Regions from separate parts of the Paenibacillus sp. FSL R7-0198 genome, predicted to be linked through region 1. Evidence: predicted binding sites of a transcription regulator. Region 1 holds the regulator's gene; each other region holds the start of a gene.

The links. Region 1 encodes Rex, which represses fermentation and respiration genes when NADH is low (regulators of the CRP and FNR family bind a similar motif). Its sites were predicted from a motif close to TTGTGAAATATTTCACAA; they were not measured.
Region 2: MKY87_RS00315 (cytochrome ubiquinol oxidase subunit I) is a predicted target of Rex. The motif match lies at 3,964-3,981, and genes of this name have one in related genera.
Region 3: nirB (nitrite reductase large subunit NirB) is a predicted target of Rex. The motif match lies at 2,891-2,908, and genes of this name have one in related genera.
Region 4: MKY87_RS14060 (cytochrome ubiquinol oxidase subunit I) is a predicted target of Rex. The motif match lies at 2,718-2,735, and genes of this name have one in related genera.

What each region holds. Positions count from the first base shown of each region.
Region 1 is NZ_JBBOCB010000001.1:1,036,764-1,042,526, forward strand. Features, by position in the region: gene MKY87_RS04245 (hypothetical protein) at 1-254, opposite strand, end outside; gene MKY87_RS04250 (DUF5590 domain-containing protein) at 555-1,085, opposite strand; gene MKY87_RS04255 (amidohydrolase) at 1,125-2,432, opposite strand; gene MKY87_RS04260 (redox-sensing transcriptional repressor Rex) at 2,419-3,072, opposite strand; gene dinG (ATP-dependent DNA helicase DinG) at 3,291-5,763, opposite strand, start outside.
Region 2 is NZ_JBBOCB010000001.1:78,281-84,043, forward strand. Features, by position in the region: gene MKY87_RS00295 (hypothetical protein) at 1-592, shown strand, start outside; gene MKY87_RS00300 (GNAT family N-acetyltransferase) at 681-1,247, opposite strand; gene MKY87_RS00305 (LysR family transcriptional regulator) at 1,278-2,153, opposite strand; gene MKY87_RS00310 (MFS transporter) at 2,265-3,659, shown strand; gene MKY87_RS00315 (cytochrome ubiquinol oxidase subunit I) at 4,059-5,423, shown strand; gene MKY87_RS00320 (cytochrome d ubiquinol oxidase subunit II) at 5,423-5,763, shown strand, end outside.
Region 3 is NZ_JBBOCB010000001.1:1,635,988-1,641,750, forward strand. Features, by position in the region: gene mdcA (malonate decarboxylase subunit alpha) at 1-445, opposite strand, end outside; gene MKY87_RS07030 (LysR family transcriptional regulator) at 637-1,536, shown strand; gene MKY87_RS07035 (acyltransferase) at 1,475-2,632, opposite strand; gene nirB (nitrite reductase large subunit NirB) at 2,998-5,427, shown strand; gene nirD (nitrite reductase small subunit NirD) at 5,483-5,763, shown strand, end outside.
Region 4 is NZ_JBBOCB010000001.1:3,268,984-3,274,746, reverse strand. Features, by position in the region: gene MKY87_RS14075 (glycosyltransferase family 4 protein) at 1-187, opposite strand, end outside; gene MKY87_RS14070 (glycosyltransferase) at 189-1,184, opposite strand; gene MKY87_RS14065 (tetratricopeptide repeat protein) at 1,181-2,473, opposite strand; gene MKY87_RS14060 (cytochrome ubiquinol oxidase subunit I) at 2,857-4,272, shown strand; gene cydB (cytochrome d ubiquinol oxidase subunit II) at 4,217-5,272, shown strand; gene cydD (thiol reductant ABC exporter subunit CydD) at 5,274-5,763, shown strand, end outside.

The DNA.
Region 1 (5,763 bases):
CCAATCAGGGTCTGTCCTTCTTTGTGAATATATTGTACCAGTCTGCCCAAATCAACATCAGGTTGCAGATCCAGTTTCAATTGTACGTCATTGCGGTTAATAGTTAATTGAACGTCATTAACTCCATCGTACTGGGTAACCATCTTTTCAATCGGATTCTGCACAGCCACCTGACGATATACAAACCAACCTCCAAACAACACAACGGCTGAAATGACGGCAGTTAAAGCAATAGGCAATACTTTTAGTTTCAAGTGAATTACCCCTCCCAGATTTTGGCCCAACCTACTGGCTTATTGGTATATAAGAATATGTGCACATTGACTCCTGCGATAATTTCGACAGGTTTATTTGTTTTGAATGTAACTTTGAGTACATATCTGAGTATATCACATCGTATATACAATTTCGAAGGCGAAAATATGAATAAATTATTAATTTTAACTATTTAAATTATTTAAGTTTATGGGCAACACAAAGAACCGGTTCAGTCGGATATCCGTCTGCCGGTTCTTTTGTTTCATTCATTCTCTAGCTACGTCACTCTATTTGTTCTAGCTGTTCGGGAGTGTGTAGACCAGGTCCACCTGTTCTCCGTTGCTAAAACGATAAAAACGATAGTGGTTATGCGTACCGTCTTTATAATACACTTGCCACACATATATTCCATTCACAACTCCAGGCATGATTCGCTTAATCTCGCCGGCAGGAACTTCAGAACTGAAGCGATTGCGGATCTGCGCTTCGGACATGCCATTCTGCAGCAGCTCACTGTGTACAGCGTTTGCACCCTTAGCCGGTTGATTGTTTGCATCGAATTTAACCCAGACCATAACATCCTGGTTATCCTTGTTTTTGCCGATCAGGGTCCAGTAGATGTTGTCAGAGCCTTCTTTGTCTCCCCAGATGTACTTGCGCAATTCATCATAGGATGTAATGCCCAGTTGCTCCTGTGCTGCCTGTATGGCGAGCGCTTCTTCCTTGCGCTGGTCCTGCGTGACATGGACGTAATAACGCTGAAGTCCAAACAGAATCAGAACCAGTGCAAGCAGCGAAATCCATATCCACTTCTTTTTTTTCTTCAAAAGTCGAACTTCCTTTCCCTATGATGCTCTATCCTGCAATTAACGAGCAAGCAGACCATCAAATGCCAATTGAGACTCACGCAAAATGCGCTCTTCATCCAGCGTCAGACATTCGCCATGTTTCACCACTTGTTTCCCATCCACCCATACGTGCTCAACATCTTTGGCAGAAGCCGAGTAGATCGTATGTGAGATCAGGTCTGTATGTGGATAGAAATGTGCCTGTTCAATGTCCAAGGCGATAAAATCAGCCTTCATGCCGACCTGGAGTGCTCCGGTATTGTTCAAGAAGATTGATTTGGCTCCATATGACGTTCCGAGTAGTAACGCTTCGCCTGCTGGCACTGCCGTCGGGTCACCAGATACACCTTTGTGGATCAATGCAGCCAGTCTCATTTCCTCGAACATATCCAGGTTGTTGTTACTTGCTGGTCCGTCAGTTCCGAGTGAAACGGTAACTCCTGCTTTCAGCAACGCAGGTACACGCGCAACACCGGAAGCGAGTTTCAGGTTACTTCCCGGGTTATGGGATACAGCCACATCATGACGGGCCAGAATCTCAATCTCTTCGTCATTCAGATGCACCGCATGTGCAACCAGGGATGGACGGGAGAAAAAGCCCAGTTTCTCCAGATGTGCTACAGGACGCAGTCCATAATCAGCCACGTTCTGCTCGACTTCACGAAGCGTTTCTGACATATGTGTATGAAGAGGAAGGTTTAGGTCGTTCGCGACCTGTACAAGCTTCTCTATGTAGTCAGGAGGGCATGTATATGGTGCGTGTGGCGAGATTACGGTTGTAATGCGACCATCTGCCTGTCCATTCCACTCACGTGCAAACGCTGCCGACTCCTCCAGCTTCCGCAGTTGCTCTTCTTCCGAGCACAGCCCAATTACACCACGTGCCAGTGCTGCTCTAACGCCGGATTGCTCCACAACTTTGGCAACTTGATCCATGTGATCGTACATGTCCAGGAAAGCTGTAGTTCCGCCTTTCAACATTTCAAGCACCGATAGCGAAGTTCCCCAATATACGTCTTCTGAAGTCATTTTCGCTTCCATCGGCCACATTTTTTCCTGCAACCATACTTGCAACGCAAGATCGTCTCCGTGCCCTCTGAGCAACGACATCGCTGCATGACCATGCGTATTGATCAGACCCGGCAGGAAGAACAATCCTTTTCCATCCACTTTGGTACAATTTTCGTCTCCATCCGGCAATGTCTCACCAATATGCACAATCTTGTCATTCTCAACAACCATGTATCCTTGAACAACGTTCCATGTTGTGCCGCCTTCATTAACGGCAAATTTACCGTTGTGAATTACCCATCTATTTGTTGTCATCTTCCTCGTCGTCCTTTCCAGTCTCCAAGTAATAGGCCAAACTAAGCAGATCCGTTGTAAAGTCAGCATGGTGAATGCGGATATGCGGCGGTGTTTTTAGAATTGTTGGTGCAAAATTAAGGATCGCTTCAATTCCCGATTCAATAAGCTGATCGGCTACATTTTGGGCTTCCGTATCCGGAACCGTAATAATACCGATGCGGATGTTATCCGTTTTAACCGCTTCCGTCAATTCATTCATTGGCTTTACCGTCAAACTGTTGATTTGACTACCAATCTTCGGTCCATATGCATCAAATACAGCAACAATCTTCATGTTGTCTTTCAGATATGCGTTGTAGTTGGACAAGGCCTGTCCGAGGTTACCCGCACCTACCAGAGCTACATTAATTTGCTGATCGATTTTGAGAATGTGACGAATTTTCTCGATCAAATAGGATACATCATACCCGATCCCTTTACGACCAAAATCACCGAAGTAAGCCAGGTCTTTACGAATTTGGGCCGGATTCAGATCCAGCCTTTGTCCAAGCTCTTGAGAAGAAACAGTAGCCACCTCACGCTGGTGCAACTCGCTCAAATAGCGCAAGTATACAGGCAGACGTCGTACCACCGCTTCCGAAATTTTATCCGATTTCATTCTTGCTCCCCCTTACCAAGGCCACGATAAAATAATAGATGAAAAGATGAGCATTCTGTATAAACTCAATGATAGACGTGACATTTTATACAGAATGCTCCTTGTAATTTAGGTTATAAGTTCTTACGTGCAACTGCTCTAATCGGATACGGAAATATCTAATAAAGTTTAACGCCAAACGATAGTGTCATGCAATGATATAACGAACAAAACAACCATTATTCTTGTTCATTAGCAGGTTTTTCCAACCACTCGGTTATTCGTGGAACCATCTGCTCCGTGAGCATATGCTCCATTTTGGGACCTGGTAATGAATATAAAAAGAATTTACCATAGTACGCTTCAATCACACGTGTATCATAAACAATGACAATTCCTCTGTCCTTTGCTGTACGCACCAATCGGCCAAATCCCTGCTTGAAACGAATGACCGCTTGTGGCACGGACAGTTTCATGAACGGATTTTTCTTCTGTTCCTGAAGCAACTCACTCTTGGCTTCCACCAACGGATGATTCGGCGGTTGGAAAGGCAATCTTACAATAGCGAGACAGGTCAGCGCTTCTCCCGGGATATCTACACCCTCCCAGAAGCTGCTTGTGCCCAGAAGTACTGTTGCTTTGGCATCTTGGAACCTGCGAGTCAATTTGGAACGACTTCCACTATCAACGCCTTGACCAAGCAACGAGATGTCGTTGCCAGACAGCGCCTCCTTCAGCGGATCATAGACCTGTCGCAACATCTTGTATGAAGTAAACAGAACCATCATGCGTCCACGCGTAGCAATTGCCGTCTCTGCGAGTGATTGCACCAGCATATTAACAAAGTGCGCATCACCCACACTTCCCTTCACACTCGGGAAATCACGCGGAATCACCAGAAGTGCCTGATCGCGATAGTTGAAAGGTGATGGCAGCATCGACGTTAACAACCGATTATTCTCGGAAGCTTCCTGCAAGCCAAGCTGCTCAATCATGAACTGGAATGACTTATCTACCGAAAGCGTAGCTGATGTAAGCACAACACTTTTCTTTTTATCAAAAAACAAATCCTTTAGTTGTGCACTGACATCTACAGGTACGGCATACAGCTGGAGTGATTTACTGCGGAACTGGCCGCTGGCTTCCATCCAGTACACCGTTTTGGCGTCATCCATACGCATGAAGAAACGTAGATTCTCCTTCAATGTGGTCAGATCTTTCAGTAATCCTGTTATGTCCGTGATCAGACTATCCGATTGATAATCATCCTGATCCTCTTTCACTTCAAGCAGCAATTTGTCCCCTTTGCGAACCAAATCGCCCAGAGTCACATAGATCTGGTTCTCCAGATCCTGCAACTCCTGCCATTTTGCAGGTTTCTGAGATGCTTTCAGACGCAGTGAAAATTGCCCCGTCTCGCCCGGTGAAGCATCACTTCGTTCAGGCAACAGACCAAACAATGCATCGCTCATACGATCCCACAGTTCCTTGACCTCAAGAGCGAGCGGGAACATCTGGTCCACCATGGAGCCCCATTGCACCGAATTTTCATGCCCGGATAACTGCGAACGAAGCATAGGCAGCTGACCATTACGACTGTCTTTAAACAGGCGGGTCAGTGTATGAACCAAAGTGAAATATTTCATATGCATTCCAAGATGTTTACCAGCGACATCCTCCAGATGATGTGCCTCATCGATTACAAGACTCTCATAGGCTGGCAGCAGCTGATGCGCGGCTTTCACATCCGTAAATAATTTGGAGTGATTGGTGATTACGATATCAGACAACCCTGCCTCATGTTTGGCACGATGGTAGAAACATTTGCGGAACCATGGACAGGATCTTCCCAGACATGATTCGGATTCGCTCTGTACGGTCTCCCAGAAGTCCCCTCCGCGTCCGCTAAGGTTAAGTTCCTCATCATCTCCGGTTTCGGTCTGCGTAAGCCAGACGATCATCTGAGCAGCTGTGAAATAATCCTCTTTAGGTGTGGCGAATTCACGTTTATTGATTTTGTGTTCAAATTTGCGCAGGCACAGGTAATGTCCACGTCCTTTGAATACAGCAGCCTTAAACGGGAACGGAACCACTTGAGTCAGCATCGGAATGTCCCGCTCTCTCAATTGCTCCTGCAGATTGATCGTATGCGTGCTGACCATAACTTTCTGTTCTTGCTTCACACTTTCGTAAATAGCAGGCAACAGATACCCTAGAGATTTACCGGTACCCGTTCCAGCTTCGATCAAGAGATGTTTCTCTTCATCCAGGGCTTGCCTTACACTGCTGAACATCTGGGTCTGCGCTTCACGCTCTTCGTAATGATCCAGTGTATCCTTCAGGTTCTCCCGAACCTGGTCCATAAACTGTTCGAAGCTTACACCATCGAGGGGGTTAGCCTCCCGCTCATCGCGTGGTGCACCAATGTCGGTCCAATCACTTACATTAAGAGCAAGCTGACGATAATAGGTATGTCCGTCCAGATCCTGAATCGGCTCTGCTTCCTTCTCACTGCGCATCCCGTCCAAAAACCAGCCCAAGTCACTGTCTTCTGGTGCAAACAGGTCACTGAGGCGCTGAATCGTTATGAGCGGTAATTCCTTTAACTCATCCAGACACTTGAGCAGCACATAGGCTGTCGCCAGTGCATCACTGTCTGCCTGGTGAGGGCGATCATGTTGAAATCCAAATTCGGAAGACACATAACCGAGT
Region 2 (5,763 bases), 960 kb from region 1:
TGAAGGCGCAAATGCACTCAACCTGCGTGGTGAGAAGCTTGGCACTACAACAGGTGGCATCAATGAACTGAGCGGCCAGGAAAAATATACGGAGCTTGCTTCCAACATTGGCGAAGCAGACATCTATGCGGTCAATGGCTACGACAAGGACTTCCGCATCATGTCCTACACCGAGATCGATGGTCAGGTGTATGCTCAGTTATTCGACAAGAACAACGGGATCACCATTGGGACTGGTACCGACCTGATCGGCAAGCTTCATCTCGAAGGCAACATCGCCTCGGCGCAATGGGAGACGTTTAATAGCTGGAATAATGGATTACAGCAGCTTCAACCGTTAGCAGTGGATGAAGCACTGGACAGCTTTATCTCATCGCTAAATGCTGCCAAACCGATCGCAACGAGCCCGGAGTTGGAAGAGAACCTCTACGGCAAGGAGGATCGCAAGATCATCTATCTCACGCTGGAAGACAAAACGCAGGTCCCACTAGTTCTATTCGGTGAAGGTCTGGTGCGTTACGGTAATGTTCCGGTATTCCTGGAAGTGGAGAAAGGTGCGTTCCAATCATTCTGGAATAGCTTGAGCGAGTAAGGCGAAGGAATCGAAACGGATGTATGAAGAAGAGCGAACAGCGCACGAAAGTGCTTTGTTCGCTCTTTTGATTATCGGTGAGAGTAGATTAATTGAAATTTTTGTAATAAACCAAATGATCGGTCCACTCATCATTTTCATGTATGAAACCTTTACGTGCACATTCAAATTCCATACCCACGCTTTCAGCTAACTTTACTGAAGGGGTATTATCCAAATTGATATGGGCTTCTATGCGGTGGAACTTCAGATGTTCGAATGCAATATGAAGTGCTTCATTCACTGCTTCTTTCCCATAACCTTTTCGCCAATACTGATTATGGATCGTGTATCCGAAGCTTCCCCATTGAAAATCATCTCTTGCCAAGGTCGCAATATCAATCATACCCAGATGTGTACCATCATGCTTTCTAAACACACCAAATACATAAACGGCATCAGTACGCGCTAACTCCTGGTGTCGATCTACGAGATCATGAAACCAATCCAGTGTACATTCACTCATATCCATTTTCCCTTTATCATGGCGGTGTTGGGAGGGCAAGCGGTTTTCAAACTCATTGAACCAATTTTCATAGTCGTCTTTCTGTAATGGTCGGATGACTAGCCGTTCTGTCTCTGAAATATGATCAAATTTTTCTGCTTTTAATATCACAATGACAACTCCTCTGGATTGAATTTATGCTCATGGCATAGCACTGAAATAGTCCATAACCACGCTGCGAAACTCTAAAGCGGCTTTGGAAATATACCTGTTTTTGTGCGAAAGTAGAGCGATTTCCCGAACGAGTTGATGTTCCTCTACCTGAAGATATCTAATACGCTCATGCGGGTTTCTGGCTGTGCTAGGTATAAACGCGAGACCGATCTCCGCTTCAACAAGGGCTGTTAATCTTGCAGGCTCATCACCTTCATACACATACTTCGGTACAAAACCAGCGGATTGACATACGGAATCTACCATATCACGAACCCCATACCCTTGCTTCACCCCAACAAACCACTCGTCCTTAAGCTCAGTTAATTGAATGCTGCTTCGGTCTGCATATCGATGACCCATAGGAACAGCGACTACAATCGGATCGTCATATAGTATCTGACATTCGATATCGTCACCTTCAATCGGAGGGGAGGAGAGACAAAAGTCCACCTCGCCTCGATGTAGAAGTCTGGACATGTTTTCTAACGAAACCATTTGCACATGGAACTGAATATCCGGCTTGTTTTTTCGGAATTCCCGCAGTATGCCTGGCAATGTGCTTGCCGTAGTCACCGCCAATTGCAGTGTACCCTGATCCGGGTTGGAGAGGTCAGCGATTTCCCGCTTTCCTTGTTCCAATTCAAATAAGGCTTTTTCAGTTCGTTGAAGAAATGTTCTTCCAAAGTCGTTTAGTCGCAGCTTTCTCCCGATTCGATCAAATAAAGGGACTCCAAGGTCGTCCTCTAATCGTTGTATCGTTTTGCTCAGGGAGGATTGCGTGACATGAAGCTTTCCCGCAGCTTCCGTAACATGTTCGCATCGGGCCACCGTCAGGAAATATTTTAGTTGAAGAAGTTCCATTTGCACCATTCCTTCATTCCTTCTAGTTCATCAAATCATAACATATAATGCGTTGGAATAAATGAATACGTTCAAGTAAGATAACAGCAGAAGAGAGAGAGAGGTGCACCAATGAACGTTCGAAATAAAGGATTGATGTTAGCTGTTGGACTTGGAATTATGTTGAATCCGTTGAATTCCTCCATGATTTCGGTGGCAATCTCCAGGCTACAACAAGTGTATCAACTTAATTTTACAGCCGTTTCGTGGATTATTTTATCATTTTACATTGCCAGTGCTGTCGCTCAACCCGTTATGGGCAAGTGTAGTGATTTGTTTGGCCGCAGGAAGATCTTCCTCATGGGTCTTGTTATTGTTTTTGTATCGTCCATGCTAGCTCCGTGGTCTCCCAGTTTTTCGTGGCTCATCGTATTCCGGATCGTTCAATCGATTGGCACAAGCATGATGGTGGCCGTTGGAATGGCGATTGTCAGAATGAACGTGACTGAAAAACAAGCCTCCGCCTTGTCCACCTTGGCTATATTCCTTTCAGGAGCGGCTGCAGTTGGACCTTTTATTGGTGGAGTATTGATTCATTGGTGGGACTGGCAGAGCATATTCTTCGTTAATATTCCGTTTGTCATGGCAAGCTTTTGGTTCGCCTGGAAAACAATCCCGAAGGACGAGCAATCTCCGTCTATCTCTGGTCACATGTCCATTCGGCAATGGCTTGCGTTAATTGACGCACCAGGTATCCTGATGTTTACGGTAGCTTTGGTGACTCTGCTCATCGGTTTACTTTCAGTAAGTTCCACAGGAGATATTTCAACATGGCATCTGCTGACAGGGGGGATCGGGTTAATCGCACTCGTCATGTTCATCCGACATGAATTAAAAGCAGGCACGCCTTTTATCCCTCTGCGAACGTTTGCCTCATATCCCGAGATGACTTGGATGAATGTGCAATACATGCTGGTGAACATCCTGTTTTACGCACTTTTTTTTGGAGTTCCTACGTATTTGAAGCAGGTACGTCATCTCAACGAAGTTCATACAGGAATGAGCATGCTAGCTTTGGGGTTATGTTCAGTCATTATTGCACCGATCGCAGGGCGCTGGATTGACAAATCAGGATCACGGCCAGCTCTGATTGTATCCGCTTCTTTAATGACATTTGGCTCTATATTGATCGTTATTATGAACGAAACTTCTCCAATCTTCATTGTCATTGTTGCCTTAGCTTTATTTGGAATAAGTAACGGCCTAAACGCGGTCGGCATGCAAGCAGCTCTGTTCAAAAGCACACCGAAAGAAATGATTGGTGTCGCATCGGGTATTTTTAATACATCACGCTACCTGGGAACCATCTTATCGTCGTTATTGATTGGGATTGTCATGGGAGATACATTTAATGTGACAGGATTTCAGATGCTTGGAATCATCCTTACGGTATTAGCTGCATCACTGATCATCATGAGCGTACGTCGCGAGGCAGGTGCGGTGAGTCCAGAGCAAGTAAGCAAGTAAAATAGCGAATCTGCCGTGCAATAACACGTTTACACCCAATGAATCAATAGCTCTATTGGGTGTATTTTTTGTTTTTCACCAAGTTGTCAGAAAGAGTTGATCCTTTCTTGAACGTTTAGGGTAGAAGACGTGTCTTTGATTGAATTAGGTAAAAATAAAGATATAATAATTTTGATTAATAGGCTTGGTTAGTACTTTAAGTGCATCAATATCAGATTTTAATAGGCATCCAATGCTTGTTATTATCGGGGGCCTACAGGAGTAAACGCATTATAGGTGTGGCAAGATATCGTCATACCTAACTTTGTGAAATTTTTCGCAACTTTGCATTGAGCTTGGCCAAATCTGATATTGAATGTTTCTAAATTGAACAGAGTTTGAAGGGAGGCAACACAAAGAATGGCTATTGATACGGTGTTATGGAGCAGGCTAGTGACTGGTTTGACGCTGGGATTCCACGTGATTTTTGCAACGCTGGGTGTCGGTGTACCTTTGATGATTGCTATTGCAGAGTTCATCGGCATTCGGAAGAAGGATCACCATTACATACTTATGGCAAAGAGGTGGTCCAGAGGGTTTGTCATATCTGTCGCGGTTGGCGTCGTGACAGGCACAGCGATATCACTGCAGTTGGCCTTGGTATGGCCGAATTTTATGAAGCTGGCCGGGAATGTCATTGCACTGCCACTATTTATGGAAGTGTTCGCGTTCTTTTTTGAAGCCATCTTCCTGGGAATTTACTTGTATACGTGGGATCGGTTCAAAAATCCGTATATCCACTGGTTGCTGACTATTCCGATTGTCGCGGGGGCAGGCATGTCTGCTGTTTTTATTACAACAGTGAACGGATTCATGAACCAGCCTGAAGGTTTTGTCATGGAAGCAGGTCAATTCATGGCAGTGAACCCCGTGCAAGCGATGTTGAATACGGCGACGTTCTCCAAAGTATTCCATGTATTAAGCTCGGCTTATCTGACAGGAGCTGCTCTGTTAGCCGGAATAGCAGCCTTTGCGATGCTGAGAAAAGGAGTGTCGGCCTACCACAAAAAAGGCTTGAATCTCATGATGGCCGTTGTGCTGGTATTCAGTTTATTAAATTCCTTAGCAGGAGATGTATCTGCCAAGTTTTTGGCTGAGCATCAGCCGGAGAAGCTCGCAGCTGCCGAGTGGCATTTCGAGACGGAAAGCGGCGCGGATTTGATTTTTTTGGGATGGCTGAATGCAGAACATGAAATTATAGGCGCTCTTCATTTGCCGAAACTGCTCAGTTTCCTTGCCTTTGGAGACTTTAACGCCGAGGTTACCGGGCTGAATGAATTTCCACCAGATGAACACCCGCCCTTACTTGTGCATTATTTGTTTGATCTAATGGCTGGAATTGGATTTGCTCTACTTGCTATATCAAGTCTGTACTTCCTGTTTGTGTTTTGGAAGAAACGTAATCAGTTTAACAAGTGGATGCTTCGTATGGTTGCACTTAGTGCACCGCTTGCTTTTCTGGCTGTTGAAATGGGCTGGTTCTATGCAGAGATCGGGCGGCAGCCATGGATCATCCGAGGTTATATGCGAGTGGAAGAGGCTGCTACTTCTTCACCGAGTGTAAGAATTTTATTTTTCGTCTTCTTGCTTCTATACATCGTGCTCGGCGTCATCTGTGTTCTCGTATTGAGACGTCTGTTCAATAATAATCCTGCGGAGCTTGAGATGGAGAAATGGTTGGAACAGAAGCATGATCAATCAGCCAAGAAAGGGGATCAGGCCTGATGAGTTATGAATTGATTGGTATATCCGTACTCTGGCTGTTCTTGTACGGCTATCTTATTGTAGCTTCTATTGATTTTGGAGCAGGTTTCTTCGCCTTTTATGCACGCCTGACAAAGCAGGATCACCTGATTAATCGTCTGATCTCCCGTTATCTATCACCGGTCTGGGAGATCACCAATGTATTTTTTGTCTTTTTCTATATTGGCATCGTTGGATTCTTTCCGGATACTGCTTACTATTATGGCTCCGCGCTGCTTGTTCCGGGAAGTATTGCCGTCATTTTGCTTGCTATTCGTGGGTCGTTCTATGCTTTCGAGAATTATGGTTCCAAAAATAACGT
Region 3 (5,763 bases), 600 kb from region 1:
CAATGAACAGTCGACCATATAACTCCAAATAGGTGTGAATCGAGCCAATCTCGATACTGTTATCCTCAATCATCTGCGACATGCGGAGACTTTGTGAACCCGAATAGGAAAAGTCAAGCTTGGAAGCGATCTTTTTTTCAAAGATGTCCAGATGATCCGGACGTGAAATACTCGACATAATCATGTGTAACTGATTGACCTTCTCCGGATCGACCTGAACCAGTGCAGCAGACAAAAAACTGGCCTGTTTCTGATTATTTCCTTCCAGTACAACACGATCACCCGGTCGGATGAGCAACTCAAGTGCATTTACAATTTGCTCTGTCGGCAGTACCTTTCCCTTGAGTAAAGACTCTACCTTCTGCATTCTGTTATGTTTCTCATCTCTTCTGGTCGTCCAGCTTGATGGGCCCAAGGGCTGTTGCTGCTGTTTGGTCGTACTCATCTCTGACCAGCCTCCCTTAACTATGATTTAATGTTCATCTGCCATTTGGTTTCATTATCATGTTCTCTAATTCAATCTGAAATTCGTTCATTCACATGCGGTACAGGTTTTATTTTACTCCACACATTAATAATGTATAATATATAGTTACACATATATACATAACCAAATTGATATGGATGGTGATTGGCATGGATTTACTTCAACTTCGTTATTTTTGCAAAATCGCCCGGCTGGAGCACATCACACGAGCGGCAGAAGAACTGCACGTCTCCCAGCCAGCTTTGAGCAAAACGTTGAAAATGCTGGAACAGGAATTGGGAACCGAATTATTTGATCGAACAGGAAAGTTCATCCGGCTGAACAATTATGGTCGTGTATTTCTGAAATATGCCGAGCAATCTCTTGAAGCACTCGAAAATGGAAAACGGGAACTTGCGGATATGTCATCTGGTCAGGCAGGCGATATCCGTCTTGCATTCCCTGTAGGCTCTCACGTGGTGCCCGACCTGTTATCCCGATTCAGACAACAATACCCGGATATCACATTTACGTTAATCCAGCATTTTGGTCCTTCTGATCCTCCGAGGTTTGATCTCTGTATCTCTTCGCTGCCCTTGCAGATTCCCCGAGTGGAGAGCTTGCCTCTTCTGACAGAGGAACTGTTCCTGGCTGTGCCCGCTGACCACAAGCTCGCCGGGAAAACATCCATCCGACTGGAAGATGCAGCCGAGGAACACTTTGTCACGCTACGTGCAGGGAACGACCTTCGTGAACGAACCGACAGCCTGTGCCGGATTGCCGGTTTCAATCCAAAACGTATTTTCGAAAGTGATGATCCGGCAACCGTACGTGGACTCATTCGCGCTGGACTTGGTATTGCACTTGTTCCCGCGGTATCCTGGGATGGATCTGTGGGTGAACATGTACGATTGATTCGGATTGAACAGCCTGTATGCGAACGAACGATTGGGATTTCCTGGTTGGAAGATCATTACCTGTCCAAAGCTTGTCTGATTTTTCGCGAGTTTACGGTCGCTTATTTCCGTGAGCTGGCGCTGGCTGATGTCCCTGGTGATTCCTCGCTCTGAGAAGTCGCATCACTGCCTTGCACAATTTCTCAATGTAATACACCATCGTGAAGGCTAGAATCGCAGTGCAAATCAGCAAAAACACGATGCTGATGCCGAGCGGCATCTCCTTCACATAACTGCCCATCATCCAGATCGTCAGATTCAGTGCAAAATAACTGGCGAGATATGCCCGAAAGGCGTATTTGGCAATCCAGCGAAAAGTAGGTAGAAATCGGACATTCATACGAATCAGTCCCGTTGCACCAGCGTACAGGAGCAAGATGAGCGCCATGTTAAACAGCACCATCGACGGTTTCAGATACGAAGATTTCAACAAATTCATATCCTCAAATCCATACGCAAATAGTTCCCGGTTCACCCAAATAAACAACAGCACACCGATGGGCAGCAGCGCCCACTTCATTTTGTCCAACCAGACAAGGCAAGCTTCCTTATATATGGATGTACCCATTCCCAGCAATGCAAATAGTCCATACATGGCAAAGATTCGATCCGTGTAGACCAGATCGGGATGCAAAAGATCCAGCAGAACATATCGGTCATAGAGCAGAATCAGAATGGCATACACGATGATGGATACCACCCATGACACAGCTGCTTTTTTTCGATTCCGAATCATGAGCAGAACCAGTGCAGTCACCAGCGGAATGAGCAAATGATATTGGAACATCATGACCGTATACCACAAATGCGGGGCTGCCGTTCCCAGCAGAAAGGCTTGTACAACATCCCCCACCTGCTCATATCCGCCTGCATTCACCGTTAATATATATACGGTAGTCCAGAAGAGATAAGGCCCGATGATCTCTTTGGCTTTATGCCATACATAGTGTCCATACTTTACGTCTCGCAGCTGTGCCACATCATACAAAATGGCAAAAATAAAGGCAGGTGCCGAGAACTTCGCCAGATTGTACAACATGCCAATCTCTATTCTGTGAGATACATCGGGAAACTGCTTTAAGAGAACCGACAGGATCAGCTGCATCATCACAGCAGTTACTGCAACCGCTTTAATAATCTCCGGCTGGGTTGCAGCCGGTGAGGTATCGTCCATTCTTTTTACACCCATAGGTGATCTCCTTTCAGCCATGTCAACTCAATGAGAATTCACGTCCCCATCTTCACTTCTGAAACTTCATTAAGCCCTAGTAGTGTGTTTCGTGTTAGCAAAAAAAATACCAAATTTTGAAAAGATCATATCGACGCGTCGTTATGCCTCGTAGTATATGCCTTGATTAATCAGCCTGTATAATATCCATTTGGATATGTATATATGTCGTTCTGGAAATATATATAAAAATCTGTGACCGGGATCACACCAACGAATAGTTGACTGAACTATCTTTATTAGTGAATTAAATCACATAAACTGTCGTCAACTACTTGTATAATTTCAAATATAAACCACTAAAATTTTGAGTAATGTACAGCGTCTATTCAAGGAGGCATACACACATGAACGGAAAAAAAGAGAACCTCATCATCATTGGTAACGGTATGGCAGGAATCAGTACTGTTGAACAAATTCTGAAATTAACTACGCGATTTGATATTACCGTTTTTGGCACCGAGCCCTATCCTAACTACAACCGCATTATGTTGTCGTACGTACTGGAAGGAAGCAAAACGCTGGACGATATCGTGCTGAACGACCTTCACTGGTATGAAGATTACGGCATTACATTGCACACAGGCACAACGGTTACACGAATCGATGCCGAGACACATGAAGTTGTAACTGAAGATGGAACTCGCGTTCCTTACGACAAAATCATCATTGCAACAGGCTCTAACTCCTTTATTCTCCCCGTACCTGGACATGACAAAGAAGGTGTTGTCGGTTTCCGCGATATCGCCGATTGTAATGTCATGCTGGAAGCTGCTAAGCAGTATAAAAGAGCGGCCGTTATCGGAGGCGGATTGCTTGGTCTTGAAGCTGCCAAAGGGTTGGTACAACTCGGCATGGAAGTTACCGTAGTTCATCTGATGGAAGATCTGATGGAGCGTCAGCTTGATCCGCAAGCTTCAGCCATGTTGAAGGCAGAACTGGAACGTCAGGGTATCCGCTTCAAGATGGGTGCACAGACTTCCGAACTGCTGGGCGGCGAACGCGTTGAAGGGATTCGTTTTGCAGATGATACGGTTCTGAATGTTGATTTTGTGGTCATGGCTGTAGGCATTAAACCCAATACGGCTGTAGCCCGCGAAAGCGGTATGGAAGTGAACCGTGGGATTGTCGTGAATGACTATATGCAGACTTCACTTGAGAATGTGTATTCGGTCGGGGAATGTACAGAGCACCGCGGGGTATGTTACGGCCTCGTTGCCCCATTGTTCGAGCAAGGCATGATTCTCGCGAAACATATCTGCGGTGTTGAGACAGCTCCGTATGAAGGTTCTGTAGTATCCACGAAATTGAAAATTTCAGGTGTGGACGTATTTTCAACTGGTGAATTCATTGACAGTCCTGAGCACACCGTAATTTCGCACAAAGACGACTGGAAACGGACTTACAAAAAAATTCTGCTCCGCGATAATAAAATGGTTGGTGCCGTTCTCTTCGGTGACATTACGGATTCTGCCGAATTGCAGAAACTGATCAAACAACAGGCCGAAATGACCGAAGAATTGTATGGTTCACTCATGGGTACAGGCTGCGGCGGTCATAAGAAAACCACCTCTGTAGAAACGATGGCTGAAGACGAGATTGTCTGTGGCTGTAACGGTGTAACCAAAGGAACGATTGTTGATGTCATTACCAATCAAGGACTAACCAGCGTAGATGAGATCAAAGCCTGTACAGGTGCAACCCGCTCTTGCGGTGGATGTAAACCAGTTGTGGAACAGATTCTGCAATATGTACTTGGTGACAGTTTCAGTACTGGAGCCAAACAGGGCATCTGCGGATGTACTTCCATGGGACGGGATGAGATTGTAGCCGAGATTCGTGAAAAAGGATTACAAACGACCAAAGAGGTCATGAATGTACTGGGTTGGAGTCAACCTGAAGGTTGTTCCAAATGTCGTCCGGCGATCAACTACTACCTTGGCATGATTGCACCAGACACACACGAAGATGAGAAAGAATCCCGTTTTGTTAACGAACGGATGAATGCAAATATTCAAAAGGATGGAACGTATACGGTTGTACCTCGGATGTACGGCGGGGTGACTACTCCAGCAGACCTCAAACGCATCGCTGACGTTTCAGTCAAATATGATGTGAAAGCAGTCAAAGTTACTGGCGGTCAGCGTCTCGACTTGATTGGTGTTAAAAAAGAAGATCTGACTAAAGTCTGGGCTGAACTGGATATGCCTTCAGGTTATGCATACGCCAAATCGCTGCGTACGGTCAAAACATGTGTCGGCTCCCAATTCTGCCGATTCGGTACACAGGATTCCATGGCCATGGGCGCTCGCATCGAACGTAAATTCGAACGTCTGGATCTGCCAGCCAAGTTTAAATATGCCGTCAACGGTTGTCCACGGAACTGTGCTGAGGCATGTACCAAAGATATCGGTATCGTTGGTAACGACGGAGGCTGGGAAATCTTCATCGGTGGTAACGGAGGTATCAAAGCAAGGCTTGCTGATTCCCTGTGCAAAGTGAAAACAGATGAAGAGTTGATCGAACTGTGCGGAGCCATCATGCAATATTACCGCGAGACAGGTAACTATCTGGAACGGACTTCCGAGTGGGTGGAACGCATGGGTCTGGAGCATATTCGTTCGGTTGTCGTGGATAACCTGGAGGAACGCAAAGCGTTGATGCAGCGGATTGAATTTGCACTTGAGCACGTTGAAGAACCTTGGCAAAAAGCGATTCGCAATGAGGAAGGCGAAAGCAAAATGTTCCATGGAATCGAAGTATCGGCTCGTCCATAAGCAAGCTTGCAGGATTAATACTGGAGAATGTTAAATAGATAAGGAGTGGTTTAAGATGACGACAAAACAATCAGGCATCTACTTCCCCGCCGGAGTAGTTGAAGAATTCCTGCCACGAATCGGAAGAGTAGTTGAAATTCTGGACCATCAGCTTGCTGTCTTTCGTGCATCGGATGGCACCATCTTCGCTGCGGATAACCACACCCCCCACCCCAAGGGTGGGCCGCTGGCAGAAGGCATCGTGTCCGGGCATTATCTGTACGATCCTCTGTATGATTGGAAAATTGACCTGACTACCGGTGTTGTGCAAGCACCGGACAATGGGCAAGTGCAGAT
Region 4 (5,763 bases), 2.2 Mb from region 1:
TCTGCTCCGTCCGAGTCTGGAATGCTTCAAAATAGGACAGCTGATGAACCTCGGGAATATGCCCGAGTCCTCGGATGACACTGCACAGATCCAGAATATAGCGTTCCAGTCCACCCCCAAATACACGACCGAATTCCCGGTTGTACCCGTCGGTGAAACTATGCGTCAGAATACTCACCACGCCCATCTCACGGTCCCTCCTTCCAGGGAATCAGCCGAGGTTCCGGATCAAGGATCGACTCGTAATGTGCAAGATTGCCCCACTCACCGCTAGGATCAATGCGCTTGTAACGCAAATATTTACGAACCCGGTCCTCCAGACTGCCGGCCCAGCCGAGATGCTGAACCTTCAGTTCCGTGCTGACCCCAGGCAATACAGTGCAGGACAAGGGAAGACGAGGAACGTGATGATTCTGTTGTGGATAAAAATAAGGATATCCAGGCATATACCGTACAAGTGAAGCGGTATGCCGTTTGTGCAGAGACCAGAGATCATCTTCCCGGTAGTGGGTCCGGCCACCCCACATGTCGTAGAATCGAAATGCAAACCAGTCCGCATACTCCTGATTAATCAGAGTGCGTATGGCTTTCTTGGTCTCTGAGCTGTACAGCTCATCCGCATCAACTGAAAGCAACCAGTCTGGATGTGTACCCGCCGCCGCTTGCCATAAGGTGTTGCGAAGGCGCCATTCCTCGGCGAACAGTGGTTTCTCCAATACCTCCAGACGGACCACCTTTGGATAGGCTTTACATATGTCCGGTGTTCCGTCTGTGCTGGCATCGTCCACAATCACGATCTCATCCACGAACTCACTCAGATCATGCAATACTTCTTCAAGGTATCGGCCGCGTTCATTGCGAACCTGGAGCATGGCGGTCAGCTTGTTGCCTTTGCTTTTGCGAACCCGACGAATGGAGAAGGGCTCTTTGAATACACTTGTTTCCTCTTGTGTTATAGCTGCACTCTGTTCTTCCTGACCTTGTGTGTCGCCCCAGTGATGCACTTGGCTTCGGATGTCCTGCGTTGGTTGTGCATGATCAGGGGTGTGATCTCCATTTTCCAATGCGTCTGTATGTGTTCGATCGGCTGTTTCGGTTGGCGTGTAAGTGGTTTCGGTTCGGATATTCCTGTGCACCATTGGCCCATTCAACTGTTGTCTACGCTTCTTTGGGTCCAGCATCATGGCACCTCCCCAAGCAATTGCTGTACAGCATGATCCAACAGCTCCAGCTCGACAATCCGGGCCAGCGCATCTTCATCCTCCAGTGCCGTTTCGAGATAATGTCGGACTGCCCCGTGCCGTTCCCCTCGCAGTGCCAGCGCACTGCCGGATAATTGCTGATAATCCCGGCGACTGGCATCATCCTGAATATCGACTGCATGCACCAGAGCGAGTGCCTCTTCCACACGTCCTGTCTCCTGATATATGCGGAATTTCCAATGTCTCGCGGTTTCTCCGCCAAGTTCGTCCAGGATGCGCAGCGCGGTTCCGTAATCATCGTTAATACGCAGCAATTCCGCTCGTACAAGTTGATCTTCTCCCGCCTCCAGCCAGCGACATAACTGTTCATAATGATGCCGTTCCTGTTCATCGGATGCGCTAATTCCGTACACTCGCAGGGCGTCCTCCAACTCTCCAGCCCGGGCATGAATGGCAGACAGGAATCGATAATGGGAGATCACACAATCACTGCGACCATTCATGACCGCATGGGTGAAGGCCTCTTGCAACGAATGGACGGCCCGCGGATCTTCAAGCAAGTACTCATAGGCTGCCAGCAAAAAGGATATCGTCTCATGTGGGCCTGCTTTGGCTCGGAGCTGTCGGTAGAAGTCGGCACGTACACTGCATTGAAGCAGGGTGACGCTATCCGGAGTGCCTGACAAGACCTGCCGCAGCGCATGCAGGAAGAACAGTTCGTAGTCCCGGAGAGGGACTTCGAGATCATCCTTTTGCATCGTACCCGCAGGTGCAGGGTCTTCGCCGCCCAGCCAGATAACACGTACGCCTTGGAATAACAGCTTCATATAACGTGTCTCGGAGGATGTGCCTACCAGATCGGCGATGCCGACCAGTTTGGAAATACTGCTCTCCCATAGGGGAGAAGATGATTCTTCCCCAGCGGGCTCAGGGAGCAGGGCGAAACATAGCTCCGGCTCCAGCGAGGCTGTAGCCATAAGCCAGTAGGGATGGGCGACTACGGCTACGGTGCTAGGTTCCAGCAATAGCTGCTCGGCTTCAGGGAGGGAGATGACAGTGATGACCGGAGGTACATCTTCTGTTTGCGTCAGGCTACTGACATAGAAGACCTCTCCCTCGATCGACAGCAGTGCAGCAATATCGGGATAGGGAAAGGATGACCAGCCACCTTTGCGAGGGAAGAGAACATATCGGACAGGGGACTGTGCTGTACTGACCTTATCCAGGCTGGCTTCGGTGTCTTCACCTGGTAGTGGTGCAGGTTTTTCCATGAATAGTTCACCTCACCTTGACTGTAATATGGAGCGTCATTCGCTCTGCATGTGTTTCATGCTTTCACTTCATATGTAAAGCCCTCACGGTACTTCGCATGATATGCCTGAGACTAACATATGGGCATTCCGTCCCAAACATGAGTATCTTCCATGAATAGATGCAGTTGGCAAGCTGTGATAATAGGCTGAATTTTATCTTTTGTGTGACTAGGATCACTTTTTTTTGCTCTAGAGACGAAGATTGTGATAATTCTCACATGTATAAAATAGGTAATCTGGCACAATACGTTCATCAACGTATTTGGCGGACAGACAGCGAAGGTGCAGCTTCAATGCCAAATACGCATACTGCGAAGTGAACAGAAAGAAGGGGTAACGGTATGGATCCGATTATGTTATCGCGTATCCAATATGCACTTACAACGATTTTCCATTTCTTTTTTGTCCCGCTATCCATCGGTCTTGTGCTGTTGGTTGCGATTATGGAGACGTTGTACGTTGTTAAGGGGAAGGAGATTTACAAAACGATGGCCAAGTTCTGGGGCAAGCTGTTCCTGATTAACTTTGCCGTCGGGGTAGTCACAGGTATTTTGCAAGAGTTCCAGTTCGGTATGAACTGGTCCGAGTACTCCCGATTTGTCGGGGATGTGTTCGGTGCGCCACTGGCTATTGAAGCGCTACTGGCGTTTTTTATGGAGTCTACATTTATTGGTTTGTGGATATTCGGATGGGATCGTTTGTCCAAAAAAGTGCATCTGGCCTGCATCTGGCTGGTGTTTGTCGGCACATTCCTGTCCGCGCTGTGGATTCTGGCAGCCAATTCATTTATGCAGCATCCTGTCGGGTTTGAGATTAACAACGGCCGAGCCGAGATGAATGATTTCTTTGCACTCATCACGAATGGTCAGCTTCTCGTCGAATTCCCACATACTATTTTTGGGGCATTGATGACAGGGGCTTTTGTCGTAACCGGGATCAGTGCTTACAAATTGATGAAAAAGCAGGATGTGGAGATCTTCCGCAAATCGTTTAATATCGCAATCATTATCGCTCTTGTTTCCTCGTTTGGTGTAGCTTTCTCCGGACACTTCCAGGCTCAATATCTCGTGGAGACACAGCCGATGAAGATGGCAGCCAGTGAAGGCACATGGACAACGACAGAAGATCCGGCACCATGGACAGTGGTCGCTTTTATCGATCCGGATAAACAGGAGAGTACGGGTGAGATCAAAATCCCTGGATTGCTCAGTTACCTGTCCTACAGCAAGTTCTCCGGTAGTGTCAAAGGCATGAAGGAGCTTCAAGCTGAGTATGAACAGACGTATGGACCGGGGGACTATATCCCGCCAGTACGGACAACGTTCTGGAGTTTCCGTATCATGATTGCAGCGGGTGGTTTGATGATTGCACTGGCGCTATACGGTACGTTCCTAGCCATGCGTAAGAAGCTGGAGGTCGCTGGAAAGTGGTTTATGCGTCTGATGGTATTCGCCATAACTTTGCCGTTTATCGCTAATACGTCTGGTTGGATCATGACCGAGGTTGGCAGGCAGCCGTGGACGGTATTTGGTTATATGACAACCGAAGCCGGGGTCTCACCGAATGTATCCGCAGGAATGATCCTGTTCTCGACCATTGCGTTCACAGCTGCGTATACGGTTCTCGGTATCGTGATGGTATACCTGTTCGTACGTGAGATCAAGGCAGGGCCGTTTGCGGTCGAGAAGCCAGAAGATCACGATGAATCGGCCGATCCGTTCGGCGTGGATGGAGGTTATTCCGTTGTCACTAAGTGAGTTGTGGTTTTTGCTGATTGCCGTATTGTTTGTTGGTTTCTTCTTTTTGGAAGGTTTTGATTTTGGTGTGGGGATGTCTACAGGTATTATCGCCAAAACAGATCGTGAACGCCGGACCCTGATCAACTCGATTGGTCCGTTCTGGGATGGTAATGAAGTATGGCTGATTACGGCAGGGGGCGCGATGTTTGCTGCCTTCCCGCACTGGTATGCCACATTGTTCAGTGGTTTTTACCTGCCACTTGTAGTGGTGTTACTCGCCTTGATTGGTCGCGGAGTTGCTTTCGAATTCCGCAGTAAAATGAAACAGCAGCGCTGGCGCAAAACGTGGGACATCATCATTGTTGTCTCCAGCGCGCTCTTGCCTTTCCTATTCGGCGTGGTCTTTGCCACATTGATGAAAGGTCTGCCCATTGATGGGGAGATGCAGCTGCGTGCAGGATTCCTCGATATTGTTAATCCGTACACCGTGATTGGTGGCTTGAGCGTAACCCTGCTGTGTCTGGTTCATGGATTGCTGTTTGCATCACTACGAACAGTAGGTGATCTCAGAGAGCGTGCCTTGAATACAGCGCAAAAATTAATGCTGCCGCTGGCTGCACTGCTCGCTGTTTACGCGTTAATGACGTATTTCATGACCGATGTGTTCGCCGTACGCGGCTGGGCTCTTTGGATTATGGTTGTACTCGGCGCAGTTTCGCTTGCACTTGCGGCATACTTTGTTCGTCAGAAGCGTGAAGGCTGGGCTTTTGGGATGACTGGGGCAGTGATTGCAATTGCCTTTGCCTCGGTCTTTATCGGACTTTTCCCAAGAGTGATGGTGAGTTCCTTTGGGGCGGCATATGATCTGACTGTATACAATGCCGCATCCGGCGCTTATTCATTGAAAGTAATGACAATTGTAGCTTGCACATTGCTGCCGTTTGTTCTTGGCTATCAGATCTGGAGTTATTATATCTTCCGCAAACGTCTGAACGAGCAGCACCACCTGGAGTACTGATATGGGACGGGGGCTAATGAAGCTGCCGGGCATCCGGCCGGTACTTGCGCTGGCATCAGCGCTGGTGCTGCTACAGGCGATGACGATCATTATGCAAGCCAAATGGCTGGCACAGGCCATCACTGCATTGTTTGAAGGTTCATCCGTAACGGAGCAGTACCCTGTACTGCTGCTGTTCCTGGCTGCTTTTGCCGCCCGCTACGCCCTATCCTTCTGGTTACAACTCGTGACTTCACGATATGCGGAGAGGACAGGGACCGATCTGCGCAGAAAGATGGTGGAGCAGTGGTTCAGACTCGGGCCGCGTTATGCCAAGACAGAGGGCACAGGCCATCTGGTTACACTGGCACGTGAGGGAACAGCTCAATACAAGACGTATCTCGAACTATTCATTCCTCGTATGCTGGGCATAGGATTCACACCTATCGTCATTTTGCTGTATGTATTTAAGCTGGATCTGATGTCCGGGGTTATTCTGATGCTGACTCTCC